Regions from separate parts of the Acinetobacter wanghuae genome, predicted to be linked through region 1. Evidence: predicted binding sites of a transcription regulator. Region 1 holds the regulator's gene; the other holds the start of a gene.
The links. The regulator PhoB, encoded in region 1, activates phosphate uptake and scavenging genes when phosphate is short. The targets are predictions, from matches to a motif close to TGTCATNAANCTGTCATAA.
Positions count from the first base shown of each region.

Region 2: the regulator PhoB is predicted to act here: its motif matches at 13,231-13,249, upstream of GFH30_RS03670 (inorganic phosphate transporter).

Region 1 covers NZ_CP045650.1:2,631,107-2,646,901, forward strand. Annotated here, with positions in the region: gene GFH30_RS12595 (hypothetical protein) at 1-448, opposite strand, end outside; gene GFH30_RS12600 (TOBE domain-containing protein) at 461-676, opposite strand; gene GFH30_RS12605 (Crp/Fnr family transcriptional regulator) at 789-1,415, opposite strand; gene GFH30_RS13380 (transposase) at 1,440-1,910, opposite strand; gene GFH30_RS12615 (transposase family protein) at 1,858-2,253, opposite strand; gene GFH30_RS12620 (TauD/TfdA dioxygenase family protein) at 2,543-3,490, opposite strand; gene GFH30_RS12625 (SDR family NAD(P)-dependent oxidoreductase) at 3,689-4,525, opposite strand; gene GFH30_RS12630 (TetR/AcrR family transcriptional regulator) at 4,741-5,421, shown strand; gene phoB (phosphate regulon transcriptional regulator PhoB) at 5,663-6,373, shown strand; gene phoR (phosphate regulon sensor histidine kinase PhoR) at 6,399-7,757, shown strand; gene GFH30_RS12645 (glutathione S-transferase) at 7,802-8,449, opposite strand; gene GFH30_RS12650 (OsmC family protein) at 8,545-8,943, opposite strand; gene GFH30_RS12655 (pirin family protein) at 8,974-9,921, opposite strand; gene GFH30_RS12660 (GGDEF domain-containing protein) at 10,379-11,734, shown strand; gene GFH30_RS12665 (GGDEF domain-containing protein) at 11,892-13,136, shown strand; gene GFH30_RS12670 (HNH endonuclease) at 13,192-13,635, opposite strand; gene GFH30_RS12675 (IS1 family transposase) at 13,614-13,982, opposite strand; gene GFH30_RS13555 (IS1 family transposase) at 14,070-14,351, opposite strand; gene GFH30_RS12680 (hypothetical protein) at 14,394-14,690, opposite strand; gene guaA (glutamine-hydrolyzing GMP synthase) at 14,841-15,795, opposite strand, start outside.
Region 2 covers NZ_CP045650.1:793,983-809,777, forward strand. Annotated here, with positions in the region: gene GFH30_RS03630 (valine--tRNA ligase) at 1-2,203, opposite strand, end outside; gene GFH30_RS03635 (hypothetical protein) at 2,392-3,060, shown strand; gene GFH30_RS03640 (SDR family NAD(P)-dependent oxidoreductase) at 3,096-3,893, shown strand; gene GFH30_RS03645 (glutaminase) at 4,024-5,304, shown strand; gene GFH30_RS03650 (hypothetical protein) at 5,301-5,747, shown strand; gene dhaK (dihydroxyacetone kinase subunit DhaK) at 5,822-7,552, opposite strand; gene GFH30_RS03660 (hypothetical protein) at 8,187-8,909, shown strand; gene metH (methionine synthase) at 9,041-12,727, opposite strand; gene GFH30_RS03670 (inorganic phosphate transporter) at 13,296-14,918, shown strand; gene GFH30_RS03675 (hypothetical protein) at 15,017-15,795, opposite strand, start outside.

The DNA.
Region 1 (15,795 bases):
CGGTTGCTGTATTTGCACCGACTGGATTGGTCGTCTGTGATTCATCGTAATAAGATGCCTTGGTTTGTACCACACCATTGATGAGCAATTGACGAGAAGACAATGCCGTTTTGGTGTCACGTTCTCGCTGAACTTGATATTTATAGTTTTCTAAATCGCTTTGTATGCCTTGGAATTCAGCCAATGTGACGTAACGTTGATCATCTTCAGCGGTTTCCTCGCTTTGATCCTCTGGATATAACCCATCAGAAAGAATAGCTTCAGGCTGAGTTGTATTTGAACTTTTAGCTTGAATCGAATTAATTTCATTTTTTAATTGTTTTAATGATTGTTCTAGCTGGCTCACTTGCTGTTGTAGTTGGCTAAGATCCCCATCTGCATGAGTCAACGAGATACTTGCACCCAGTAAAGTTAGCGTGGCTATCCCAAATTTTAATGGCAATTTCATGAATCAGAGCACCTACAGTTTGGCAAGCGACACATCTGTCGACTTAATTAAAACCAAAACTTGACTACCGACCTGTAGATTCAAATCATTGACTGAACGAGTTGTAATGACTGAAGTAAAAATACCCGATGCAGTAACAACATCGACCTCAGAAACAACATCACCTTTTACGATTTCCTGAATCGTACCTTTAATTTGATTTCTGACATTGATTGATTGAATTGTCATTATTAATTCCTACTTTTTATATTGGAATTAATCATGCACATATTTTTAAATAATAAAAAATAATTAAATTAGATTTTTATATCTTATTTTATTCATAATAAAAATACAAAATTTATAGATTATTACTTTCAGACTCTAAATATTTTAAATCTTTAATAATTATATTCTCATACTGCCAATTCAAAACATCTAGATTAACCAATTTTTTAATTTCTTTATTCACGGTCTGACGCGAAGCTGACAATAGATCTGCCAAGTCATGCTGTGAAATTTTAAGTTTAATTTCAATGCCTGCTGTATGCCGAATACCGTACTGAGCAGCTAAATTAAGCAGTATTTTACATACTTTCTGATGTAAACTCGCAATATGTAAGAACTTCAGCTCAGCCATAAGATAGTGCATTCTTTTGGCAAGCAGCTTCATAAGCTCTTGTGATAAATCATTATTTTTGTAAATTATTTGAAAAAAAAGTTGTTTAGGAATGATCAAAACTCTAATTTGATTAAAGGCGTAATAGTCATATTCTGGAATTTCATCCTGTAAACATGAGAATAAATTAATAAAGTTTTTTTCAGAATAATAATTAAAGGCATGGAAACGACCCGATGGGCTTAAATATCCAATCTGGATAATCCCATCGAGTAAAACATACAATGAATCATCACTATATTCATTATATTTATCACGCTGAATTATAATTTCATTTTTTTGATATTTCTTAACATTAGAGTTATTCAATATATATTAGAGTTCTTTCATAAGTCATTTTTTACTCAGTTCCATGTTATAGACTCCAGCAATTAAATTGAATCTTAAGCCTAGTCTTTTGCCTCGATTACGATATCGCTCGGCAAGTATTTTGAAGGTCTTCAAACTGCCAAATACATGCTCAATCCCAATTCTTCTTTTATTGATTTCTTGATTGTAAACTTTTAGCTCGAGATCTAGTTTGCAGCGCTTTTTTGCTTTTAATGGCAATAGACTATTTGGATACACTGCGTAAATCCCTTGATAGCCTTTATCTGCAAGGATAAAAGACCCTTTAGGAACCTGATTTAAATTGCGTTTGAATAGCTCGAAATCATGTACAGCACCACGACTCGTGCATAAACTCAGAACTTGCCGAGTTCTATAATGGATAATGGCTTGAACTTTAAAAGTATGTGCCTTCTTCTTGCCACTATAGCTTTTCTTCTGTTTTTTTAGGCCTTTGTATTGGGATTTCTGTGGCATCTACGATCACCACATTCCAGTCAATACCTTCGCCTTCAGGCAAATTCTTAGGTAAATTGAATAGATTGGACTTGATTAGACAATCCTCTACATGGCGAACGATTCTTGAAGCAGTAGGCTCTGACACGCCATAACTTGTTGAGACATGAAATAAAGTTCGGTATTCACGCCAATAGCTCAGACAGAGTAAAACCTGATCTTCTACACTTAATTTAGGTGGTCTACCTTTTGCAGGGACATGCATTTTCAGTTGTTCAACCATTAAATCAAAGGTTGAACATGAGATGCCTGTATATCGCTTAAACTGTGTTTCAGAAAGCTTCTTCGAATCGATGTATTTCATCCGCAAATTATGCATGAATATTCAAAATTCTTCGGTACAAATAATCAGCAAAAGATAGAGCGTTTTTTGATTTATGAAAGAGATCTATTGAATATCATCATCCGATATTTTTTTAAATATATTTTTTATAACATTTGATTTTTGATTTTCATCAAAATTATAATATTGCATAAAATCCACCTAATATCATTTTATTTTCATATTAGATGGATTACTAACTGACTACGAATCATTTATTCTTAATTAGTTAGTTTTTTTTGTGCAAAGTTTGTTCACTGCAAAGATTTCATTATGAAACTTTTTCATATTGCCCATCATTGGTTAAACGATAGTCCGTGATATCTACTTTTTGTTCTTTACGCAGTACTTCGCTTGGACGTCCATCCACCCCGACTGGAATATCACCTTCCAATGTTACACGGCGTACCACACGGTGCTGATCACCATAATCATTAATAGCACGGTGTTGCGTTGCACGATTGTCCCAAATCGCAACATCTCCTGCTTCCCAGCGCCAGCGCACGATGTTTTCCTGTTTCACGACATAGCTTTGGAATAAATCAAATAATTTGCGTGAATCTGATGAACTGAAACCGACAAAGCGATTAAAGAAATGCCCAAGTAGTAACGTTTTTTCACCTGTCTCAGGATGAATACGAACCAATGGATGTTCTGTTTCATATTCAGTTGAATTAAAGAAATTTTTATACTTTGCTGCAAGCTCAGGCGTGATTTCTTTTTTAACAACATTGGCATAATCAAAATCATTGCTATGTACAGTACGTAAACCATCTGCAAATACTTTTAGCGGCTCAGGCAGTGATTCATATGCTGACGTTGTGTTTGCCCAAGCTGTATCACCACCTGCTGCAGGCGCAACCACGCTACGTAAAATAGATGCTTTCGGATAAGCATCTAAGAATGTAATGTCCGTATGCCATGAATCTGCACGCGCGCCATGTGCAGAGTCAAGTTCTAAAATATGTTTAGAACCTTGTTTTACTGGAACAGTTGGATGATTTAATGGCTCACCTAGACGTGCAGCAAAAGCTTCTTGTTCGGCATCATCAAGATGTTGCTGACCTTTGAAAAAGATTGCTTTATATTGAAGTAGTGCTTGATTGATTTCTCGGACAACGTTTTGCTCTAATTGACCAGATAATTTCACGCCTTGGATTTCTGCACCAATACGACCTGTAATTGGTTTGACTTGAATGTGTTTATATTCATAGCTCATGGGGTGTGCCTCATTTCTAATTTATTTAGGTAGTTTTCAAAATGTTATTTTCTTGCTGTAAATGATCTTGCCAAAATCACTTATTAAAATCTGTCAAACATTTGACATTTATGTTCTGAATTTCAGCTATGTAAAATATAAAAAGGAATAATAAAAACAAAAAAACCCGCTTCCGCGGGTTTTTTATTATGATTCAACTTAGCCTCTTTGACTAAATCGCGTCGCAAAAGCAATCACTTTTTGATAGCCCGTTGGCAATACGCGTTGCATGATATCAATCGCTTTCGCGTCATTCCCAATCAATAGACGGCGTTTGTCTTTTTGCACGGCTTCTAATATTTGACGTGCTGCTTCTTCAGGTGGACAACGTAATAACTTGTTGAAAGACTTCGCTGATTTTTCAGGATTCATGCCCAATGTTAGCAAACTATCATTCATTTTCGCTGCAAGTGCAATATTGGTACGAATCCCACCCGGATGCACACAGAGCGCACTGACACCACTCTTTTCCATATCCAATTCTTGACGTAGTGCTTCAGTAAAACCACGTACCGCAAACTTCGTTGCATTATAAGCAGATTGGGTCGGCTGTGCCGTCAAACCAAATAGACTTGAAATATTAATAATATGACCATCACCCGTCTTTTTAATCAAGGGTAAGAATTCTTTGGTGCCATACACCACACCCCAGAAATTAATATTTACAATCCATTCAAGTTCTTCATAGGACGCGCCTTCAACAGTAGAACCGAGTGCCACACCCGCATTGTTGAAGATCATATTAATACTGCCATGTTCTTGCTCGACTTGCGCTGCCCATGCTTTCACTTCTTCAAGTTTTGCGACATCCACTTTTTTGGTTGTAACGCGCACACCGCTTTCTTTGACTAAAGCCACGGTGTCTGCTAAACCTTTTTCATTAACATCGCTGAGTGCCAAATGACAGCCTTGCTTGGCTAAAAGCACTGCAAGTTGTTGTCCAATACCTGAGCCCGCACCCGTAATTGCAGCCACTTTATTATTAAAATCTTTCATACATATTCCTTGTGTCTTCACCGATCTGCACAGATAGGCTTTTTATTCTGTTAAGTTCTATCATTGCTATTCAATATAGTTTTGACAATGAGTATTGTCAATAATTACAGTATGTCTATTCGGGTCAACTTTCTATCATCAGATGATTGTTTGAGTTTCGATGCCTATTTATTGCTAAGATATGAAAAACTGTAGAAATATGACTGATCAACACTATGACAGAATTGGATACATCAGAGAAAAAAGCCAAAAAATCAGCCAGCAAAGAGCGTCAATTTAAAGGACTATCCATGTCCGAACGCCAACAAGCACGTCGTGAGAAGCTGATTGAAGCCGGTATTGAAGCCTATGGTACACAAGGTTTTTTCTCTGTCACTGTCAAAGATATTTGTAATGAAGCCAAACTGACCGAACGTTATTTCTATGAGTCATTTAAAAAGAGCGAGCACTTATTTCAAACCATCTTTTTAAAACTGATTGATGAGTTACAGCACAATGTGATGCAAGCCATTATGCAAGCATCTGGCGATCCCGAAAAAATGATCAAAGCGGGCTTAACTGCCCTCCTTACGACTTTACGCGATAACCCACGTATGGCACGGATTATTTATATCGATGCCATGCTAGTTCAAGAGCTTCATAACCAAGCTACCATTCATGAAACCATGTTGCGTTTTGACCGCATGATTCATGCTTTCGTCATGTTGATGATGCCGAATTTAAAACGCAGTGACGGTGAAATTGCACTTGTTTCTACGGGGCTCAATGGTTATGTCACCCAAATTGCGATTCGTTGGGTGATGAGTGGCTTTAAACAATCAATGGATGAGGTTCTGTCCTCATGTAGTATTGTTTTCATGGCATTGCTGAATAATTTTGCAGAACTGAAACAATAAAATATATTTCTATTGGGAATTGAAAGTTTATTTTCTTTTTGCAAAACACGATAGCAAACCATTGTTTAATCAACTGAAAATAATCAATTTCGATTAAACCCCATCATTGCTTTTTGATAAATTTCAGTGAGATAAGGACGAATACATATCATTGCAATGATACTGTCATAATTAGTCTTTGTAATAAGCCTGTCATACAAAATAAAACGGTCCACCGTTTACATGAAAAGGGTCTTGCGCTGTGAAAGATGACTATATTTTAATCGTCGATGACGAACTTCCGATTCGGGAAATGATTCATACCTCTTTGGATATGGCAGGTTTTCACTGCTTACAAGCTGAGGATGCGAAACAAGCCCATCAAATGATTGTAGATCAACGTCCTGCACTCATTTTACTGGATTGGATGATGCCTGGAGGCGTGAGTGGTGTAGACTTATGTCGTCGTCTCAAACGTGATGAAAGCTTATCTGAAATTCCAGTGATTATGCTCACCGCACGAGCTGAAGAAGACCATAAAGTCCAAGGTCTCGATGCCGGCGCAGATGACTATATGACCAAACCATTTTCCACTCGAGAATTGGTGTCACGCATTAAAGCGGTATTACGTCGTGCCAACGCGTTAAGCGGTGAAAAGACCATTGATGCCAATGGCTTGATTTTAGATCCGGTCAGTCAACGTGTCAGCTTTGCCAACAATCTTTTAGAAATGGGACCAACGGAATATCGTTTATTGGCATTCTTTATGACCCATCCTGAACGTGCCTACACACGTGCACAATTGCTTGACCAAGTGTGGGGCGGCAACGTATATATTGAAGACCGAACCATTGATGTGCATATTCGTCGCTTACGTAAAGTGTTAGAGCCATATAATGCGGATCGTTATGTACAAACAGTGCGCGGTACAGGTTATCGTTTTTCTACCCGTGCAGATGCTGCATTGAGCTAAGTTATTTTAAGGTTACGCTTGTTTTATGTATGAACCCTACCCAGTGCCTGAGCTGGCTCGCGACCATCAAAAATTCCGCTACAGCAGTTTGTGGGATTTCGCCAAGCAGGATTTACGTCTCTTAGCATTTTTTCTGGTGATTGCCTGTTTTATTGGCTATGGCATTGGCTATTTTTGGGTCTGTATTGTCATTGCCTTTGTGGCGTTTTTTGCGACTCAAATGCGTTCACTGTATTTGGTCAATGAATGGATTTCCAACCGCCCTTACGATGTTCCACCCAATATCAAAGGGATTTGGGGCGCACTCCTATTCAATGTATATCGTGCGCAGCGTCAAGAACGAATTGTACAGGCAGAAATGGTCGGGCTGATTGATCGTGCTCAATCGTCATTAATTGCCTTACAAGAAGCCGTTGTGCTGATTGATGAAAATCAACTGATTGAATGGTGGAATCCGGCATCAGAACGATTATTAGGGATATCAACCGAAGACCGTGGACGCAATATTCTAACCTTATTACGTCAACCTAGTTTTGTCGATTATTACAATAAAATTGATGACTCACCCGATGGCTTGAAAATGAAATCATCGATGTTTGATGATCATTATGTGCAAGTCAAAATGACCCGTTTCGGTGGTGAAAGTCGCCTCTTAGTCGCTTATGACGTGACGCGCATGCATAATCTCGAGCAGATGCGTAAAGACTTTGTGGATAATATTTCACATGAACTACGCACACCATTGACCGTACTGAGCGGTTATATCGAAACCTTTACCGATCAAGAAGATATCACACCACGATGGAAACGTGCTTTCGATCAAATGCAATCGCAAACACGCCGTATGAATGCGTTGGTGAATGATCTGTTGTTATTATCGCGTTTAGAAAATGACAAAAAAGTAGCTAAAAATCAAATCATTGATATGCCAAGTTTAATGAATCAATTGTTTGATGATGCCCAAGCCTATAACGTTGATTATGGTCATACGCTGAATTTAGATATTGATAGCCATTGCGATTTAATTGGCTCGGATATGGAACTTGCGAGTGCATTTAGCAACTTGATTTCTAATGCCATTAAATACACACCCAAAGGTGGCACGATTACGATGGGCTGGCATGACAATGGTGAGACGGCGTACTTCGTGGTTGAAGATACCGGTATTGGCATTGATCCCAAACATTTACCACGCTTAACGGAACGTTTTTATCGGGTCGACTCTGACCGAAGTCGCAGCACAGGTGGCACAGGTTTAGGCTTAGCCATCGTGAAACATGTGCTCATGCAACATCAAGCCTATTTAGAAATCGAGTCTAAGGAGAATCAAGGTTCTACTTTTAAAGTGATTTTTCCAAAAGAACGTTTGAGTTTTCCAGACTAGTTTCAACATCAAAAAAAGGTGCATTAGCACCTTTTTTACCAGCATTATTTCAAATTTTGTTCTTTTGACTTTGCTCTAAAATAAGCAGCGCGATGTCCTAAACGATCTAAATAAGCGTTAATCGCTGGATACTTATTCTTAAGTCGAGATTGTAAGGCTTCTAATGGAAAACTCATCTGAATATCGGCAAAGCTAAAGCGCCCAGCAAAATATTCATGTTGGGTTAAGTAACCTTCCAAGTAGTCGATATGATCTTTTAAGCGTGGCTGTACAAATTGTGCTTGCACCCCTTTTGCCACTTGCTTGGCAATGGGCTTCACCAAAAATGGCGCTTGAGTTGCGACTTTATCCATGACCAAATGCATGACCAACAAGGGCATCAATGAGCCTTCGGCATAATGCATCCAATAACGGAACTGCTGCTTTGACGTCGCATTCAAAGGCTGGAATAAGAGATTTTTATCATAGCTCTCCTGTAAATATTCCAAAATCACTGCAGACTCAGCTAAGACCTGATCCTGATCGACCAAGACTGGTGCTTTCCCCAAAGGATGCACCTGTTTTAAGCTCGGCGGCGCAGAAAAATTTGGCAGGCGCTTATACAATTGAATGTCATAGTCGAGCTCTAGTTCTTCCAATGCCCATAAAATTCGGAAGGAACGCGATTGCTCTAAATGGTGTAAAACCCGCATATTGGACTCAGTGTTCTTGTTGTTCTGAAGCCTCTGATCATAGCAAAGGCATTGGCTTTAAACCCAATGCCTTAACAAAGCGTTACCAAGAGCAGTTAAACCAAACTGGTTTTGATTTCAACACTACGCAATAAGGTCTTGGTCACCGGCGTCTTTTGACAAATGGCTAGAATCTTCTGTTTAAGCGCTTCATCCATGTCAGCCTTAAAGTTCAAGCGACGTTCAATCCATTCTTCACCTTCACGATTGGCATGGAATTCTGCTTCAACTTCAAATAAGCCCAAATCAATGTCTTTATGCTTAGCATACATTCTGAGAGTAATCATGGTGCATGAAATCAAACTTGCCACCAAAAAATCATAAGGTGCAGGTCCACTGTCCTTCCCCCCAAAGGATTCAGGCTTATCGGTAAGATAAACATGTTTGCCATGTTGAATTTCTCCCTGCCATGGGGTGTCTAGGCTCTGCACTTTCGCTGTTGCAACAATACCCATTTGGTACTCCTTATATTTATTTTTAAATCATTATTTTGAAGGACGCATCCCATCTGGAAATGCAGGGGCTTCCAAACGAGGTCCACTATATTCAGGAATTGAACCAAAACGTTCATGTGCTGCAACCCATTGTTCACGAGCTGTTTTCAGTTCTTCTGTAGTACGACCTACAAAGTTCCACCACAATAAAATAGGACTTTCAAAAGGCTCGCCACCGAGTAATAGCACACGACTATGGGCATGAATATCAACATCTACATGCGTAAGACCCGGCTCTAAAATCACCATATTGTCTTCATCTAATGCGTGCCCATTGATACTTGCTGTTCCTTCTAGCGCCATAAAACCATATTCAAATTTAGGATTGAGCGGCAAACGAGCATGCGTGTTCTCAGCAGCAAATAGATCTACACCTAAGAGTTCGCTATGTACTTTAACGGGTGATGTGGTTTTTAAATATTCACCCACCAATACCGTAAAATCAATGCCCTGCTCACTCACGATGGGCAGTTCAGGATAATGATCAAAGGCAGGCGCCATATTGATTTTATCATCAGGCAAAGCAATCCAAAGCTGTGCGGCATGCATTTTAGTTTCAGTGTCTGGCGCAACTTCGGTATGAGAAATGCCATAACCCGCAGTCATTAAATTGACTTGTTTGGGACGAATGAGCTGCTCTGTACCTAAGCTATCATTGTGTAGCATGGTGCCTTCAATCATCCAGGTGAAGGTTTGCAAACCAATATGCGGATGTGGACCCACATCTAAGCCGTCGCCTTGTGGAAAGCTCACTGGACCTGCGTGATCAAGGAAACACCACGCACCAATCATCCTTTTATGACGGCTCGGTAAAGCACGCTTAATGACAGTGCCTTGACCAATCTCAGCACGACGTAAAGTAAATTCTTGAATAAATTGATTTACATATTTTTTGCAGTCATCTGAGTGTGACAGTTCAGTATCGTTATTATGCGACATGATATTGGCTCAAAAAGCTAAATTTAAACGATCATAACAATTCAATTTAGCAGATACAGCCTTTTCACTAGGATTGTGCGTAATAGTTTTAGGACAATGTTTTAAGCTAATAATAAACAACTGATTTCTCTAAATTATATTACCGCCATGATTGGCTTTTAATTGTGTCTAAAAATGTACTTTATTTTAATAGATAAAACTTTTATATCTCTAATATGATCAGTAACACAGAAAAGCTCAGAAATAGTGTTTCACGTGAAACAGTTGAAATTTTAATGTAATTGATCAAAATCACAATGTTGATAAAAAATGAATATTGTCCGCAAAAACACAGTTACAAAATCATAATTTGTTACTTATTTAGCAATCATATCGATAAAATCACCATTTTCAGGTAGATCATTTTTTACTCAAAAAGCACATAATTATGCTTCATTTTAAAAAAATGGACAGTTCGATGTCTTCGATGGATAAACATACTTATTCCACGATGAATGCATCTCTTCAGGATGATAGAAGTAAGAATTTGCGCTTATTAAATTTAGCAGAATGTAATGCTGAAAATAGGCAACGTATTGAGCACGCCCTGCATAATCCCCATGCGCCCATTCCTGCGCAGTTTCACAATTACTTTTTAAATTTTTTATATGCGCGTCACCATTCGACATTAAAACAATTTAATTATTTGGCTCAAATCAGCTTTTTACTGTATTTCTTTGTCGATATCCTCATTATTCCAGACATGATCTTAATCTCTGGTGCACTGCGTATTGCTATGATTTTAACCGCAATGGGCATCTGTTATTTTGCATTTAAAAACATCAAAGACATCCGCGTGCTCGATAGAATTTTACCGATTGGCACTGTGCTTTGTGCTGCAGTATGGATTTTTTTACTGGCGTTATCTCATAGCCCTTTGGTTCATCTCTATCTGTATGCATCTTCAATTTTTATATTGGTGGTGAATTTAGGCGTTAAAATCCAATTTAAATCAGCACTCTATAGCTCTATTTTTATTGGGTTGTGGATGATGATTGGGGCAAAGGTCATCATGAGCCCTTCGCAGGCTTTGGTTTTCGCTGTGGTCTCTATTCCGATTTGGTTGCTCAGCCTTTATATCAACTGGAATAATATTTTAAATTCACGTCGTTCATTTTTAAGAACATTAATGGATGAATGGAATTACCATACTTTAAAAAATCTCGCCCATACTGACGAATTGACTCAGCTTTGCAATCGTCGTCACTTCGTCCATGTGGCGCAAAAATCGATTCGCGTTTGGCCAAGACCTGCGAGTTGTTGTTTACTTATGTTTGATGTCGATTATTTTAAAAAAATAAATGACGATTATGGGCATGATGTTGGCGATCGTGTGCTGCAAGTGATTGCCGATACCGCGCGTAAAGAAATGCGCCATAGTGATTTATTGGCACGTTTTGGCGGTGAAGAATTTATTGTTATGTTAAATGATACGCAAATGCAGGATGCTTTGGTCATTGCAGAACGAATTCGCGGATCGATTGAAAAGCAATATTTGTATGAACGCCCCAATCGTAGTATTCAGTTCACCATTTCGGTTGGCTTGTCTGAACTTGAATCTCCTGATCAAAGCTTGGATGATCTTATTAAAAAGGCGGATATCGCACTGTATGCTGCTAAAAATAATGGACGTAATTGTGTTCAAGTGTATGGCATTCATATGTTGGCTCAAAAGCAGCCGACATTATCCAAGTCATGGGTTTTGAAACATTCAAATCCAATGCCTTATCAACTCTCGCTATCCAATCCACAGAAGAAATGGTCTATTCTGTAAACTTAAATGTTTAAATAAAGTGAAGATTCTATTCACTAAAAAATCGTTTATCTTTCATTCTTTACTTGTTAAAACAAATCAGAAAAGCATAGAATATTATTTATACAAATATAGATCTTCAATATTTTTAAAAAAATCATTTTTTTGGGAAGGCACTATGCCAAATGAGTACGAAAAAGATCATCGTGCACTCATCCAAGAGGCTTTAAATGATCCTCTTGCTCGTATCCCCGAACGCCTAAAATCCTGTTATTACGAACATCAAAAGGCTTTAAATTTAAAATATTTGCTACAAGTGAATCTAATTGCACAATTTGCTTATGTGGTGTATACCCTTGCGGATATTTTAGTTTTAACCGACATTCGAACCTTATTGATTGTGAGTAAGCTTGGCTTTGCAGTAGTCATGACCTTGATCACGATCTGGATTTATAACCATTATCAAAACTTACCCTTGTTCGATTTGCTGCTGCCCACTTCTATTATTGGCGCAAGTAGTATTTGGTTTTTCAATCTCAATATATCTGAAAGCCCTTATACCCTGATTTATCAATATGCATCGTTAGTGTTTATTGTGCTTGCTAATTTATGTGTGCAAGTCCGTTTTCGCCCCTCGCTGATCACCACTAGCCTGATTACTTTAGTGATTTACACTGGGGTATATTTCAATACCTATGGCGATGCGTATCAGATTTTACTGTTTTCGCTGATTTATATTCCTGTACTCATTTTTAGCGTGTATATCAGTTGGAATTCAACACTAAAATCTCGCACTGTGTTTTTGCATCATTTATTAAATGATTACCATCGAAAAGCTTTTGAAAAGCTTGCCCATACAGACGCTTTAACGGGTTTAAATAACCGACGTTATTTTGAGTCTTTAGCAACGCAGCATGTTCATGCAAATTTTGAGTCGCCAAACCCGACGACCTTATTGGTGTTCGATGTTGATCATTTCAAGCAAATTAATGACAGTTATGGGCATGATATTGGCGATCGTGTTTTACAAATGATTGCTGACGTTTCATCGAAAGAAATGCGACATAGCGATATTTTAGCGCGCTATGGTGGCGAGGAATTTATTGCTTTACTGACTGGCACAAACTCTGATGATGCGGTGAAAATTGCCGAGCGATTAAGAAAACGTATTGAAAATATTGAGGTCAACCTCACAGATGGTCGACAGTTTCATTTTACAGTTTCAATTGGGATTACCATTTTAGAGACATTTGAAACTGATCTGAATGTTCTGATTAAACAAGCGGATATCGCGTTATATCAGGCTAAAGCCAATGGGCGAAATCGTGTTGAACATTATGATCCGAGTATGGATCAATCGGCGATTCAAAATATGAAGCGTTCTTGGAATATTGAAAGTGATGTGAAGATGATTGTGGAATAGAGAGCGTTCCCTCTATTCTTTAAACATTGTCTTGCTAGATACTAGAAATAACGATTTAAGATCTAAAAATTTCATCAAAGTGAAATTCTAAATATTCTTTTTGAGCAAGAAATGGCTTAATAACTAAGTGTTGCGGTATCTTAAAAAATGATTGATCCTCTAAGGATAATTCTTTCGATAATAGAATTTCACCATCTAGTTTAAATGATATAAATCCTTGATCAAATAAACGATCGAATGTCGGTGTCAATAAAACTCCATTATATGGATCTATCCGCTCTTCTTCATTGCTTAAAGACCACGGCTTGATATGTGAGGCGATCAGAAATTTAGAATTATTAAACCCAGACACAACACAACTTGGATTAAGTTCAAATAATGATTTTCGAAATTTGTTCTGTAATAGTCTAACTTTAATCAATCTTTCCGCTTCAGATGTAAAGTTAGAAGCTTCTTCAAAAAATTTACTGGTAGTGTCTAAATGTGACGTGTTAACCACCTATCTTTCATGTCTTGATTGTATTTTAATAAAAATAGATGCAAGACAGCTTCATGATTTTCTTTCTTCTTCGAAAAGCTTAAAGTTTTCCGTGTAAAACGCCCTAAGCGATTTCTTAATGTGGCATTGAAACGCTCAACATGGTTGGTTAAACCTGTATGTTTACCTACAGAGCGATGGGTATCAGGATCAAATACCTCAGCATAACTTGACCAATAATCACTACAGGTTGCTAAATTAAAGTAGCTTGTGGGAATACGGCAACGTAAATCTGTACACGTTTTATCATTACGCTGACCACACACATAAGCCACTACTTGGCGTGTACGATGGCAGAGTGCATCCAAGTCCAAACCTTATGGCGACGGGCTTTTACGAAACTCCATAACTCATCAAGCTCAAGGACATCTGTTGGATGAGCATCAAGTAATTCGTCACTCAGTTTCCTGCTGTTTACTTTTTTTTATCCAGCCCATCAGTGTTTCAGGTGCAACACCGAATAGACGCTGCATGCCTCTCAAACTGCCTCGTTCAAGATAGGTACTGATAATGAGTTCTTTCTGTTCTTCGGTATATTTAATTTTGGGTTTGAGTACACTAGAGCGCCCACAATCTTTACATCTGAACTGTGCATTTCCACTTTTGTTGTGACCATTCTTATGGATATTGGGTGATTGGCAACGGGTGCAGACATAAGTTGTCTTTTCTATGATCATGTTAAAGGTTTATTGCTCACACATTTTCACGTCTATTCTAAATTAAAACACGTTGTTTTTGTACACTACCAATTTACTATTGCTCACATCCGTTGTTTTTAAATAATTTTCATAATGTTTTAATGCAGCAGAATACATATTATTACCAGTACGATTACGTTCTTGGTAAATTTCTAGCGAATAGATCATCAGTTTTAAAGCTTCAAACTCAATACTATTTTTAGGCACTTCATAGCTAGGCAACCAATCTGAAATTCTGTTTCTAATTACTAAGTCATATTTTGAAGCAGTTGCATTAGATAATCTTTTTTCTTCTAAAAGCCACTTATAAAAGTCCATATAAAGCCTTAATCTTTTTAAAGTACTATATATAAAAAAAGAGCGCCTAAGCGCTCTTTTTATTAGAAATATTTAGGTCGCCCTAAATAGCCTCGAACATAGTTCTCGGCGTAAAATTGGCACGAAGCAGTGCTTCGTGAAAGCCCAATTTTACTCCCATTCAATCGTTGCAGGTGGCTTAGACGATACGTCATAAACAACACGAGAAACTTCAGCAATTTCGTTCATGATACGAGTCGAGATTTTATCAACTAAATCATAAGGAAGATGCGCGAAACGTGCTGTCATAAAGTCAACAGTTTCAACCGCACGAAGTGCAATCACCCATGCATAACGACGACCATCACCTACGACACCAACAGATTTCACTGGTTGGAATACAGCGAATGCTTGCGCAGTTTTGTCATACCAACCGCTTGCACGAAGTTCTTGCATGAAAATGTCATCTGCTAAACGAAGAATGTCAGCATATTCTTTTTTCACTTCACCCAAAATACGAACACCTAGACCCGGACCTGGGAATGGGTGACGGTAAAGCATCTCAAAAGGTAGACCTAAAGTCGTACCTAAACGGCGCACTTCATCTTTGAACAAGTCACGGATTGGTTCAACCAATTCAAACGCTAAATCTTCTGGTAAACCACCCACGTTGTGGTGTGATTTAATCACATGCGCTTTACCGTTTTTAGTTGCCGCAGATTCGATCACGTCTGGGTAAATCGTACCTTGTGCAAGGAAGTTTACGCCATCAAGCTTACGTGCTTCTTCAGCAAAGACTTCGATGAACTCACGACCGATGATTTTACGTTTTTTCTCAGGATCAACTTCACCTGCAAGTGCAGATAAGAAACGATCTTCAGCATCAGCACGAATCACACGGATACCCATGTTTTTCGCAAACATATCCATCACTTGCTCGCCTTCGTTCAAACGAAGTAAACCGTTATCTACGAATACGCAAGTCAATTGGTCGCCAATTGCTTTATGTAAAAGTGCAGCAACCACAGATGAATCGACACCACCTGAAAGACCGAGTAGAACTTTTTGATCACCAATTTGCGCGCGAAGTTGCTCAACACGTAAATCAATAATGTTTTCAGAGTTC
Region 2 (15,795 bases), 930 kb from region 1:
GAACAGGCTTAGTCAGCTCTACATACCAGTCACAGTATTCATTCCAAATGAACTCGTAAATCGCTTGTGCAGCCAAGTCTAAACGATAGGTCGCAAATGCTGTTTGCACCGCTTGTTGCGCTTTTTGTAAACGGCTCACGATCCATTGTTCAGGCAATTCCCAAAGGTCTTGACGTACTTCTTGACCAATCACTTGCTCTTCGCAATTCATCATCACGAAACGGGTTGCGTTCCAGATTTTGTTGGCAAAGTTACGGTAACCTTCAACACGTTTCATGTCGAACTTGATGTCACGACCGGTGTTAGCAAGCGCACAGAATGTGAAACGAACGGCATCTGTACCGTAAGATTGAATACCTTCAGGGAATTCTTTACGAGTAGATTTTTCAATCTTCGCCGCTTGTTTTGGGTTCATCAAACCTGTAGTACGTTTTTGTACTAAAGTTTCAAGATCCACACCGTCAATCAAATCTAATGGGTCAAGCACGTTACCCTTAGATTTAGACATCTTCTGACCTTCGCCATCACGTACCAAACCGTGTACATACACAGTTTTAAACGGCACTTGCGGTGTACCATCTTCATTTTTCATGAAGTGCATGGTCATCATGATCATGCGGGCAACCCAGAAGAAGATGATGTCAAAACCTGTTACAAGCACATCAGTCGGGTGGAAGGTATTTAAGAAGTAATTCTCAGCATCTTTTTTGGCATCGCCAGTCCAACCTAAAGTTGAGAATGTCCAAAGACCTGAAGAGAACCATGTATCCAATACGTCTTCATCTTGATCTAATTGAACATCAGCAGGAATGTTGTTTTTCGCACGAACTTCGTCTTCGTTACGACCAACGTAAACATTACCTTCTGCATCGTACCAAGCAGGGATACGGTGACCCCACCACAATTGACGCGAGATACACCAGTCTTGAATGTTGTTCATCCAAGCCATGTACATGTTGCTGTATTGCTCAGGTACAAATTTGATGTCGCCATCTTTCACGGCTTTGATTGCAGGTTCAGCAAGTGGCGCAATCTTCACATACCATTGATCCGTCAATAACGGCTCAACGATGACACCTGAACGGTCACCACGAGGTGGCTTAAGCGTATATGGCTGAATTTGATCTAACCAACCTTCAGCTTCCGCTTGAGCAACGAGTTTTTTACGTGCTTCAAAACGCTCTAAACCAATGTAGTCACTAGGTGCAGGAATGGTTTTAGAAATTTGTTCGCCCGCTTTTGCGATATATTCAAAATCGCTCAACACTTCCGCATTTTTGTTGAAGATGTTGATGATTGGCAATTCGCAACGTTTACCCACTTCATAGTCATTGAAGTCATGTGCAGGGGTAATTTTTACACAGCCTGTACCGAATGCTTTATCGACATATTCGTCTTTAACGATTGGAACCGCACGACCTGTAATTGGCAGGATAATATTTTTACCCACCAAGTCGGCATAGCGTTCATCATCAAGCGCAACCGCAACCGCAGTATCACCTAATAATGTTTCAGGACGAGTGGTTGCAACAACGATGTGATCTTTACCATCGTGGGTACGAAGCGATTTATCTTCAAAGAAGTATTTGAAGTGCCAAAGCGAACCTTGTTCTTCTTTATCAGACTCAACTTCTAAGTCAGAAAGCGCCGTTTGGAGTTTCGGATCCCAGTTTACAAGGCGTTTACCACGGTAGATCAAACCATCTTCATGCAGTTTAACAAACACTTCTTTCACTGCGTTTGATAAACCATCATCCATGGTAAAGCGTTCACGTGACCAGTCTACAGATGAGCCTAGACGACGAATTTGGCGAGTAATGTTACCGCCAGATTGTTCTTTCCATTCCCAAACTTTTTCGATGAACTTTTCACGACCAAGATCATGACGGCTAATGCCTTCTGCACCCAACTGACGTTCCACAACCATTTGGGTTGCAATACCTGCGTGGTCAGTCCCCGGTTGCCAAAGCGTATTTTTGCCTGACATACGGTTATAACGGGTCAACGCATCCATAATGGCATTGTTGAAACCATGACCCATGTGCAAGCTACCAGTGACGTTTGGCGGCGGAATCATAATACAAAACGATTCACCGTTTTTAGAAGGCTTGAAATAACCACGCTCTTCCCAAGTTTGGTACCATTTTTTCTCGATCTCAGTAGGATCGTAGGTTGTCGCGATATTTTGCGCTGAATCAGTCATAGTTCGAACAATTCAAAAGTAGCTAAAAAATTGCAGCTATTGTAGCAAAAAAATAGCGTAGTGCGGCAGCTTAACCAAATGCAAACTTTATCTGATTGGCAGCGTGCAAAACTCCTCGTATGATAGAGCATTACATGACCATGTCGTGTAGACCACGATAACGATAATAAAACCAATAGGAGCGCGCGATGAGTCATCACATTTACTTAGAAATACAACCTGAAACCTTTCAACGCTTTCAAGATATCCATCGAAAATTAAATGCGGGCGCTGCTGAAAGTTTGTCTAAACCGTTAGGGGATAACTTGGCAGATATTGCCTGTGAAATTATTGATCAAGTGTTTGGTCGCATTGCGCGCTTATCTTCGTCTAAAGACCATGAGTCAGAAAAAATCGTACAACAAATTGTAGAGACCACCCGTAAATATATGCCGTGGTCGGTGTCCTTTTTTGGCAATGAACGTTTATTGCCGATGGTCAATTATTTATATGACATGACCCAACAAAATGATGGACATTATTATATTTATTATCCTGTCGAGCAAACCTTAGTCACCGAGTTGCTTGGCTGCGTTGAACACATGAAGCAAGGCAATAATCAATATACCAAGCCAGCATTGAAAGCCTTTACCCAAATTGTCGATGTTGGGGTGACGTACTTAATCCGTGAACCGAAAAAGATGTTGAAATTTAATGTCGTGGTCGATAAAACCTTAAATGGTGTCATCAATTTGACCACGCAATTGGGCTATAAGCGTTTTGATAAGCTCGGGCAAATCTATGATGCCGCAGCCATCAGTCATTATTTCGATCATTTCTTGGCATTTTTGGATGATGAAATTCCGCAGCAGGCTTAATACAATAGACGTATCTCAAGGATTGAACAAAGAATATGGACAATTTACAAGGCAAAGTGGTGTGGATTACAGGTGCATCTTCAGGGATTGGTAAAGCACTGGCTTATGAATGTGCAGCCCAAGGCGCGCAAGTCATTTTAACTGCACGTCGTTATGAAGAACTCGAAAATGTGCGTCTGAGTTTGCCTAAACCTGAGCAGCATGTCTCGATTGCCGTAGACATTACCGACGATGCACAAGTCGAAGCTGCCTACCAAAAAGTGTTGCTCGCAAAAGGTCGCATTGATTGGCTGATCAATAATGCAGGTTTAAGCCAGCGCGCTTTAATTGCAGACACCAGCATGCAAACTGAACGTGCGATTATGGAACTCGATTATTTCTCGCAAGTTTTTTTAACCAAAACGGTATTACCTACATTTTTAGCGCAGAAATCAGGACGTATTGTGTTTGTATCCAGTGTTGCAGGTTTATTGGGCACACAATATCGCGCGTCTTATTCGGCAGCCAAAGCCGCGATTCACATGTGGGCAAACAGTTTACGTGCCGAAGTCGCAGCGCAAGGTGTCGATGTTTCGGTGTTATTTCCCGGTTTTGTCAAAACCAATGTCTCAATCAATGCCTTAGATGGGGCAGGGAAACCACAAGGTTATGACAATGACGCAACCGCCAATGGTTTAGAAGCAGATGATTTTGCGCGTCAGTCGGTGCAAGCGCTATTGGCAGGTCAAGAATATGTGGTGATTGGCGGTTCTAAAGAAAAGCTCGGAGTGTGGGTATCGCGGTTATCGCCAAAAACCTTGTATAAAATGATTCGTAAAATGAAAGTGAAGTAAAACTTGTGCCATCAACATCTTGGGAGCATGTCTGAAATATTGGATTGCATTGCAGTAACAACTTAAGACTTGTAGTTTTAGCACAGCGCTTTAATGTAAGGATAAGATTAATCACAATAAGTACATCATCATGAAAACACCTGTGCCCGATTATTTACAGCATGTGCTGTCTGCGTGTAATAACAATCAATCTGGGGCATTGGCAAATTATATTCCTGAGCTGGCACAAGCTGACCCCAATAAATTGGCATTAGCATTGTCGACTATTGATGGCACGATCTATTCCACAGGCGATGACACGCTTGAATTTACCATTCAGTCGATGTCAAAACCTTTTGCTTATGCTTTAGCCCTAAAAACCTTAGGGTTAAACGCAGTCCTTCAAAAGGTCGGGGTTGAGCCATCAGGGGAAGCCTTTAATCAAATCTCGCTTGGGCAAGACCAATTGCCAAAAAACCCGATGATTAATTCGGGGGCAATCACCACACACGCATTGCTGCCGCATAAAAAAACCGTATCTCGAGCAGAGCATTTACGCCGTTTTTTGAGTGAACTGGCAGGACGAGAATTGCAGTTTGATGAAAATGTTTATGCATCGGAAGTCAAAACGGCATTTCGCAATATGTCTATCGGTTATATGCTCAGAACCGTCGGTGTGATGGATGAAGACCCTGAACAAATCGTCAATGGTTATATTCAGCAGTGTTCCATTAAGGTCACGGTCAAAGACCTCGCTGCCATGACAAGTGTGCTTGCGAACGGGGGGATACAGCCAAAAACAGGCAAGCGCTTATTAGATCGTGCCATTGTGCGCCAAGTGTTAAGTGTGATGATGACCTGTGGGATGTACGATGCAGCGGGCGATTGGCTGACCACGGTCGGGATTCCTGCCAAAAGTGGCGTTGCCGGTGGCATTATGGGGGTGCTCCCCGGTCAAGTCGGCATTGCGGTGTTTTCACCGAAGCTCGACAGCCATGGTAACAGCGTGCGCGGTGTCGAGATTTTTGAGCGACTCTCGAGCGATATGGGTTTACATTTGATGGAAGGGACACCTTCGGCACAGACCATTTTGCAAAGCCGTTATAGCATCGGCAAAAAACAAAATGTGATTGTCTATGAACTGCGCGGTGTCTTGCAATTTACTGAATCGGAAATGTTATTGCGTTTCTTGCAGGATGAACCTCAGGCTAAAAATAAGATTATCTTGGATTTGACTAATTTGACTTTAATTCATGATGTCGGTGCACGTATGCTGTTTGAAGGCGTAAAGCGCCTAAAAGAAGATGGGCATCAGGTCATTGTCGTAGATTCAGAAGGAGTGCTCAGCGAAGAACAAGTCAAGGGCAATAAACGTTTGGTGGTAAACGACACACTCGAACACTATCTCGCGCAATTTGAAGAAAAGAAATGAGTGCCTTAGCGTTTGAGTTTAGTTTAAGTGCTGATAGGCTTTTGCTACATATAGATGGACAAAACTTTGAAATCTCAAAAGGGCTGTCTCATATTGCGGCGCAGAGCTTAAAGCAACAACACTTGAATGCCTTAGCCATTGAACATGCGATAGATGTCATTGAGCAGATGCTAGAGCAACTGCACCTTGATTATGCTGTGCAGCGTATAGGCGTGAGTCATGATCTTGTACTCAAGCAAATCTTTCATTTATTTTTTCAAGATCAGCATAAAATTGACCGCTTGATGCTCGAACATGCGTTTAACGAATTTATTGAGCGGACTGAATACTATGTCAGAAAAGTTGATACAGATCAGTTGTCTATTTTTCTCTATTTTATTTTTATACGAGAAATGATGCATCACTTGAATGTGATCGACATTGAATACATAGAAACGTCATAAATCGATGGCAGAGTACAAGAAAAAAGCCCTGAATATTCAGGGCTTTTTTATAGAGATTTTATATAGCGTTTGGTTTATTTAATGTGTTCAGCAACATCGCTAAAGATCACACCTAAACCATGTGCACCTGCATCAGGATAGCCTAAGCTGCGATCACCGACCGTACCTGCACGACCCATACGCGCGACAATTTCTTTAGTCGACTCTGCACCGGCAACAGCAGCAGCAGCACCAAGGACAAAGTTTTCTTTAAAGCTTTTGTCTGTGTTTGCTGACCATGAGTCTGCACATGGTACTAGAGCATCAATTAAGGTTTTATCACCCACAACAGCACCGCGACCGAATGAACGTTCACCTGTGGTTTGAATGCCTTGAACTGCCGCTTGTAGCATCTCAGCAAAATCCGCCACGCTTAGAGTGGTTTTGCCTTTAATGGCTTTACTTGCAGCACGGAATGCTGAACCCCAAATTGGACCTGACGCACCGCCACAATGTTCCATAATGATCATTGAGCAGTTCAACATAAACTCATCCATATGCTGTGCTTGGATTAAGTCTTGCCATTCACGTTTTAGCTGTTTAAAGCCTTTTGCCACGCTCATACCGAAGTCGCCGTCGCCTGCGTGAGCATCTAACTCGCAGAAAGGTACTTCATTTTTAATAATACAAGCAGACATCACATCGACCACATAACGCATATTTTCAATGCTGAACTGTTCATTGCTAATGACCGCGTGTTCAGGCTGTGTTTCCACTTCAATATTTGCGCTACGTGCAGCTTTGCTATCTTTGGCTGCAAACTCAAATGCTAACGCAGGTGAGCCATCCATTTTAAATGCAGGGGTATTGGCTTCGGCATCTAAGTAGCCTTTAAGTTCATCATCAACCGCAAGTAATGACACCGATGCACCGTTCATGTCGATACTGGTCATGTAGTTGCCAACGAATGTACGGTAAATTTTGATCCCTTTACGCGCCAAATGCTCGCACACATCATTGTTAAATACATACAGTTCTTGCAGTGGCGTTGTACCAAAACCATTCACCAATACCGCAACTTCCTTCAGGTCAGGACGGTCAAGGAACAAGTCATCGACAATGCGTTGAGCCAGTTCTTGCGATGGTAAGATTTTTTCACGACGGATACCCGGTTCACCATGAATACCGACGCCGTATTCCATTTCGTCATCTGCTAAGGTAAACGTTGGCGTACCTTTGGCAGGAACGGTACATGAGCTATAGGCAAAACCAAGGCTAATCACGTTATCTGCGGCTTTTTGCGCAACGGTTTTCACTTTTGCAAGGTCTAAACCTTTTGATGCTGCTGCGCCGGCAATTTTATGGACGAATACTGTGCCTGCCACACCACGACGACCGACTGTGTATAGGCTGTCTTTAACTGCAATGTCATCTGCGACTTTGACATAGTCAACTTTAATACCGTCGTCTGTTGCTAAAGCTGCACCATTCTGGAAATTCATCATATCGCCAGAATAGTTTTTGATAATCATCAGCACGCCTTTGTCGGTTGCGACTTGGGTCAATGCTTTATAAATTTGAATTTGTGACGGTGATGCAAAGACATCGCCACACACAGCAGCATCTAACATGCCTGTGCCGACAAAGCCTGCATGTGCAGGTTCGTGACCAGAACCACCACCACTGATGAGTGCCACATTGTTGTGTTTTTCTTTGCGTGACACGATTTTATAAGATTCGTTAAATGCAAGTTCAGGATGTGCCAGCACGAAGCCTTTGCACATTTCGACAACCAAGTTTTCAGGGTTGTTGATGAGTTTTTTCATGGAGGGAAACCTTCACGTGTATTTGGGAGAGTTCTAAATGTGGCTATTATCCTAGAAAGTGAGGTTTTTTGCAGAACTAAAAATGTAAAAACAGATGATTTGACGTTGAGCGGTTAGAAAAAGGGCGTTAATTTGATAAATTAAATCCCTCCCTTTAATAAAGGGAGGAGCTGTCACGTAATTCATTTGCTACGTGGAATTCCCCTCTTTTCCCTTGCGCCATATATGGCTCAGGGCTAGGGGAGATTTAAAATAAAGGAAAATAAAAATGAAACCCTACAATAAAAACTTAAAACAAGTGTTGTGTGAGTTGCGCTAAAAATATTTTTAAGGAGTAGTACAGAATTTTCCAACTTAATAAGATTTTTATTAATACAGTTAATTGATTTTCATCTTGTAAAATAACGATTAGAAATTTTTGTAGGGATAGTAGTATGGGTTTTTTCGATATGTTGTTTTCGGGTATTGGATCATTATTCAGTGCTGCGGTAAGTGTGGTTTCGGAAGTCGTTTCTACAGTAAAAACTTTTTTTCTGCTAAAGACGTTGTAACTAAAACCGTTAACGAAAATAAGAATAAAAAAATAGATGAAATTCATGATATTAACGATGAGTTGATTTATCTAAAACGTAAGGTGAAAGACTATGGTTACATCACGGAGCAACAGAAAAAAAGAATAAATGACCTGGAGGAGAAGCAAACATATATTCGAGATGAAATTAATCAGAGTCGCCAAATTTTATCTGCTGACAAGTTTCAATCAAATGTGCAGAACATTGAGAAAGTTGACATAGGACATGAAACAACACATGTTCTGCAATGGAATGCCTTTGCGGATACTATGGCAAAGAAATGCCCTAAATGTTCTAGACCTATGAAATTACAGTGGGCTAGAGAACTTTCATATGTAAGTCCAACAGATTTTTACTGGGGATGTACAGGTTGGTATTTTCAAAGTAATCAAATAAAAGGATGTAAATTTACTCAAAGGCTAACTAAAGATGACCTTTCATTGATGACCGATGTCTCTGCACCTGAGTTTGAATTATCTTCACAAGATTTTAATATCATTCTTCATGATCCAAATACATCTGAAAGTATTCTTGAAAGAATGGATGATCTTCAAGCTGATCTGAGATCAAAGAAAAAAGGGATTGATATAGTTTGCTGTCCAATCCATGCAGAACCTATGGTTCTACAGAAAAAAAGAAATGGTGTGGGGCTTTTAGACCAATATTATTTAAGATGTGCTCATTGGGCTCAAAATGACCAAGGTTGCAACTATATTGAAAAATTAAAATCAGGATCTCAACTTGCGGCTCTATTAAAAAATCAAACAGGTATAGGAATTTTATAATTTAAATTCTGAATTGGACTGTTGCATCTAGAATTAATTTTAAATTTTACTGAATTAAAAAATCCCCTCAATCGAGGGGATTTTTTATTCCCTCCTTTATTAAAGGAGGGTTAGGGAGGATTTAGAGATACTTAAACCACTGAATCATCCAAATTCGGCGCTAACCAACGTTTCGCCTCATCCAACGTCCAACCCTTACGCTTCGCATAATCTTCGAGCTGATCGCCAGAGATTTTACCCACGTTAAAGTATTCGGTTTCAGGGTTGGCATAGTAGAAACCGCTGACACTTGAAGGTGGCCACATTGCAAAGCTAGACGTTAAGTAAGTCCCGATCTTATCAGTCGTACCTAACCAATCAAACAATGGTGCTTTTTCCGAATGCTCAGGACAAGCAGGGTAGCCCGGTGCAGGACGAATACCCACATACTTCTCTTTAATCAAATCATCATTCGTTAAAGTTTCAGAAGCTTGATAGCCCCAGAACTCTTTACGAATACGTTGGTGAAGATGCTCGGCAAAGGCTTCAGCAAAACGATCACCCAAGGCTTGTACCAAGATCGCGTTATAGTCATCACCTTTGGCTTTGTAGTCTTGCGACATTTCTTCAGCACCAAAGATCGAAACTGTAAAGCCACCCAAGTAGTCTTGAGCGACATCTTTCGGTGCAACAAAGTCAGCCAAAGAGTAATTTGCTTTACCAGTCACTTTGTCAGACTGCTGACGTAAATGCTCGAAGGTATGAGTCACATTGCCCGTTTCATCTGCAACAGCAACAGTGTCGCTTGCAACACGGTTGGCAGGGTAAATACTGAATGTGGCACGGGCATCAAAACGTTTATTCTCAATAATGTCTTTTAGCATGGCTTGTGCATTTTCGAACAAATCACGAGCCGCTTCACCCACGACTTCATCTTCAAGAATTTTTGGGAATTTACCCGCCAAGCTCCAAGAAATAAAGAACGGTGTCCAGTCGAAGTAGTCAACCAACGTTTCTAATGGATAATTGGTAAATGTTTCCGAACCAATAAAGTTCGGCTTCACAGGTGCATGTTTTTCAAAATCAATTTTGAAACCATTTTCAACCGACTGTGCATACGCCAATTTGGCAGCTTTCGGTTGTTTATTGGCTAAACGCACACGGATTTTTTCATAATCCGCAGCATAGTCGGCTGCCAATTGCGGTTTCATTTCCGCAGAAAGTAATTGTGTTGCAACACCCACAGCACGAGAAGCATCTGCTGTATAGAACACACCATCATTTTGATATTGTGGTGAAATTTTCACAGCAGTATGTGCTTTAGAAGTGGTCGCACCACCAATCATCAATGGAATATTAAAGCCTTTACGTTGCATTTCTTTGGCAACAAAAACCATTTCATCCAATGACGGGGTAATCAAACCTGACAAACCGATGATGTCGACTTTTTCATCAATCGCAGTTTGTAGAATTTTTTCACACGGCACCATCACGCCAAGGTCAACGATGTCATAGCCGTTACAGCCGAGTACAACACCAACAATATTTTTACCAATGTCGTGTACGTCGCCTTTAACCGTTGCAAGCAAGATTTTACCTTTTGCTTCGGCTTGGGTTTTTTCAGCTTCGATGTACGGGTTGAGCCAAGCTACGGCTTGTTTCATGACACGTGCCGATTTAACCACTTGCGGTAAGAACATTTTGCCGGCACCAAACAAATCGCCAACCACGTTCATACCTGCCATCAGTGGACCTTCAATCACATCCAATGGGCGCGTTGCTTCTAAGCGAGCTTCTTCAGTATCTTGATCAATATACGTGGTGATACCTTTGACAAGCGCATATTCAAGACGTTTTGCAACTGACTCATTACGCCATTCAAGGTTTTCTTCGGCTTTTTGTGCACCTGCTTGACCACGGTATTTTTCAGCAACAGTGAGTAGTTTTTCTGTTGCATCTTGACCGCTTTCACCTTGGTTACGGTTTAAAACGACATTTTCAACCGCTTCTTTGAGTTCCGCATCAATGTCATCGTAAATGGCCATTTGACCGGCATTTACAATCCCCATGGTCATACCTTGCTGAATCGCATGGTATAAGAACACCGAGTGAATCGCTTCACGTACTGGCTCATTGCCACGGAATGAGAAGGATACGTTAGACACACCACCTGAAATCATCGCATTCGGTAGGTTTTGTTTAATCCAACCGGTCGCTTCAATAAAGTCGACGCCATAGTTGTTGTGTTCTTCAATCCCCGTTGCCACTGCAAACACGTTCGGGTCAAAGATAATATCTTCAGAAGGGAAGCCGACTTCGTTGACCAGCACATCATAAGAGCGCTTACAAATGGCTTTTTTACGTTCTGCGGTATCGGCTTGGCCATCTTCATCAAATGCCATCACGATCACGGCTGCACCATACTGACGGCAAAGGCGCGCACGTTCTACAAACTCGTCATAACCTTCTTTTAAGGAAATCGAGTTCACAATGGCTTTACCTTGCACGCATTTTAAACCGGCTTCAATAATGTCCCATTTTGATGAGTCAATCATGATCGGCACACGTGAGATATCAGGCTCAGACGCGACCAAATTCAAGAAGTGCACCATTGCACCTTGTGAATCGAGCATGCCTTCATCCATATTGATATCGATGATTTGCGCACCGGCTTCAACTTGTTGACGTGCAACGTCTAAGGCTTCGGCAAAGTTTTCTTCTTTAATGAGGCGAAGGAATTTTTTAGAACCCGTGACATTGGTACGTTCACCGACGTTCACAAAGAGTGAATCTTGCGTGATGTTAAATGCTTCTAAACCACTTAAACGACATGCAGGCGCAATCTCAGGAATTTGACGTGGTGCAATGCCTTCAACAGCTTGCGCAATCGCGCGAATATGGTCTGGCGTGGTACCACAGCAACCACCGGTAATATTAATTAAACCACTTTCTGCAAATTCTTTAATAAATGCGGCGGTTTCTTCAGGTGTTTCATCATAACCACCAAAGGCATTTGGTAAGCCTGCGTTTGGATGTGCTGACACAAAGGTATCGGCAACGTCAGATACCGTTTTCACATGTGGACGCATTGCATCTGCACCAAGCGCACAGTTAAAACCAATTGAGATTGGTTCAGCATGGCGCATCGAGTTCCAGAACGCTTCTGCGGTTTGACCAGTTAAAGTACGACCTGAGGCATCGGTAATCGTACCTGAAATCATAATTGGTAATTCATAACCCAATTCTTTAAAGACTTCTTTAACCGCAAAGATCGCAGCTTTGGCATTTAAGGTATCAAAGACCGTTTCGATCAGGATGATATCGACACCACCTTCAATCAAGGCTTTGGTCGATTCGATATAGTCGACTTTAAGTGCATCAAAAGTGATATTACGGAATGCAGGATCGTTTACGTTTGGCGAAATAGACGTGGTGCGTGAAGTCGGACCAATCACACCTGCCACAAAACGTGGTTTTTCAGGCGTTGAATATTTGGCACATGCTTCTTTGGCAAGACGCGCAGCAGTACGGTTAATTTCGGGCACTAAATCTTGCATGTGGTAGTCAGACATCGAAACACGCGTACCATTAAAGGTGTTGGTTTCAATAATGTCTGCACCCGCTTCAAGATAAGCTTCGTGAATGCCTTGAATAATCTGCGGCTGAGTTAAAACCAGTAAGTCGTTATTACCTTTAAGGTCGTATGCCCAATCTGCAAAACGCTCACCACGATAATCGGCTTCTTCCAATTTATGGCGTTGGATCATGGTACCCATCGCACCATCGATAATTAAAATTCTCTTGGTAAGAAGTTCTTTTAGTGTGGCAAGTGTGGACATTCAAACTTTCTCAGCAGAAATCAAAAACATCGGTCATCTTAGCAGAATTAAACCGTGAATTCTGCGGCTCATTCCTCAGAAAGATGGATATACATGATATGAAAATTTGATAAGTCTTTTTGTCTATTTTAGTGATTTAGGGCATTGTCTTATGCATTGAATCTATATCATTCAGTTCAAATGAGACTGATGTTTGGGTTGGAAGTCTGTTTGTATAAGTGATAAGAGATTGAACTGAGCATTTTTTTAAAATACATAGATATGCGCATCCTAAAGCATTGATTCGATGACAGATTGCACAGCCGTAATGATTTGTCATAAATATGACAATATATTATTGCAAAACTGACATATCTTGAAGGGATAACCTAGTCATGATGGTTTTAATTTAAATATTTATTAAATTATTGATATTTATTACTATAATTTGGTTTGAATACATTATTTTTGGGCTTTTATTTTTAGAAAAATGCCCCTGCAATCAGCGACCGATAACAGTGCTTTGTCATATAATTGTCACAATTAAAATGAACAATAGAGTCATTCTGAATCTTTTATTCCTGCTTGAATGAATTCTAATCAAACTCCCGTAGATACTGCACAACAATCGACCTCTTCGCAGTCGTCGACCAATGTTCATGTGCCCACACCGAAATTTTTTATGCCGGTGTTTTTAACCCTCATTATTTCTACGCTGATTTATATTGGCTTTCAATTGTCGGCAGATTTGTCGCATGTTCCAGCGCTTAATCTCTATACCCTCGTGTTACTTGCAACAGCATTATTCATTGCCTTAGGCTTTGAATTTGTAAATGGTTTCCATGACACCGCCAATGCTGTAGCAACTGTCATTTATACCAATGCCTTGTCTGCACCTGTTGCTGTGATGTGGGCAGGATTTTGTAACTTCCTTGGGGTGATGGTGGCAAGCGGTGCTGTAGCGTACGGTATTATTGCTTTATTGCCTGTTGAACTGATCATGAATGTCGGTTCTGGGGCTGGTTTCGCGATGGTCTTCGCGATGCTCATCGCTGCAATTCTTTGGAACTTAGGGACTTGGTTCTTGGGGATTCCTGCATCAAGTTCACATACCTTGATTGGTTCAATCTTGGGTGTGGGCATCATGAACTATATTTTACACGCAGGCACAGGTGCTTCGGGTGTAGATATGGAACAGGTGATGAAAGTTGGTAAAGCACTGTTATTTTCACCACTCATTGGTTTTGCTTTTGCAGCCGTACTCTTCCTGTTGGTGAAAAAAGTCTTTCGTAAGCAACTTGAATTGTTCAAGCCACCCGAGGGTAATACACCACCACCGCCACTGATTCGTGCGATTTTGATTTTTACCTGTACCGGTGTCAGTTTTGCGCATGGTTCAAATGATGGTCAGAAGGGCATGGGCTTAATCATGTTGATTTTGATTGGTTGTGTGCCGTTGGCTTACTCGTTAAACAAAAACTTAGATCAAGAACATCTACAGTCTTTTGGGCAATTGTCTGCACAAACTTCGCAAGTGATTTATGCAAATCATGAGGAAATTCCAGACGAAGTGGCACGCGAAACCATTACCAAATACATTCAAACCAAAGAAATCACGCCTGATGTTGTGCCAGCATTGGCAAGTCTCACCGATCATTTGGGTGAAAAAGTAGGTTCATATCAGAACATTAAAGATGTGCCTGAAGCGCAAGTTTCAGAGTTCCGTAATGATATGTACTTAAGTTCAACGGCCTTTAAACGTCTTGATAAAGCAGATGCATTGCCAGCCATGACGGAAACACAAGAGCAAACAGTTAAAGCGTATCGTAATAATCTTGATTCGTTCTTACAGTACATTCCAACATGGGTAAAAGTGGCAACAGCATTGGCACTTGGCTTGGGTACAATGGTGGGTTGGAAGCGCATCGTTGTGACTGTGGGTGAGCGTATTGGTAAAGAGCATATGACTTATGGTCAAGGTATGTCTGCTGAACTTGTCGCAATGTCGACGATTGCGGCGGCAGATGGTTTTGGTATGCCAGTTTCCACCACACACGTATTAAACTCTGCAGTGGCAGGTACGATGGTGGCGAATAAGTCAGGTTTGAACTTCCAAATGGTGAAAACTATTCTTTCAGCTTGGATCTTCACACTACCTGCAACGATCTGTTTATCAGGTGGTTTGTATTGGTTATTGCTGAAAGTATTCTAATCTTTCACTTATAAAAAAACGCTGCTTTGGCAGCGTTTTTTTTTGGATCATAGAAAAGTCCTCTCCATTTGGGAGAGGACTTAGGAGAGGGAATAATACTATTTTCCAAACTTTTTCATTAAGCCTTTCGGCAGTTTCTCTTCTGCAAAACCATATAAGGCTGCAAAGGGCAGTGCAGTACGGGCTAAATAGGCAACACGCCATAAACCGCCATGATTAGCCCCGTGCATCATTAATTCTAAAGGATGGTTCAGTTTGACTTCTGGATTGGCAACGGATTCAGCATTGCGCAGATCATGAATCCAAAGTGCGGCCATAATCGCATTAGTCGTCTCTGGTGCAAACGATTCCACATCAAATAAACGTGCACCACTAAATGCAGCTTTGAGCAGGGGATTTTTGGTCACTGAATGTGTGGTGGTCGACGGTGCAATATTAATACTGACACGTTGACCGTTTTCTCGCGCTAAAGTGGCACGCCATTGTTGAATGCGTTTTGCCAAAGCATAGTTTGGACCTTGTTCAACCACTAAACAGTCACAGATCCCGTACGATGCTTCACCGCTTTGAATCAACTGGTGATCATTTTTCTGAAAGAAAGATTCTCTTGAGAGCGTCGCAATACCTTTTGAAATCAGTGAATGTGCTTTTGAACGTGCTTTGTATTTTTGTGTGGATGCTTCAATGACTTCTTGCGGAACAGCATATACATCAGTTGGCGTACACATATACATGAGACTGGTATTGGCTTTTTCCGCACTCACATGCTGCATGATGGCATCCATCGCCATGGAAACACGCACATGTTTTTCACCGTCTAAATATGCAATTGCAGCTAAATCGAGATCTTGTTCAAACTGGAGCAGCCATTGTGCAA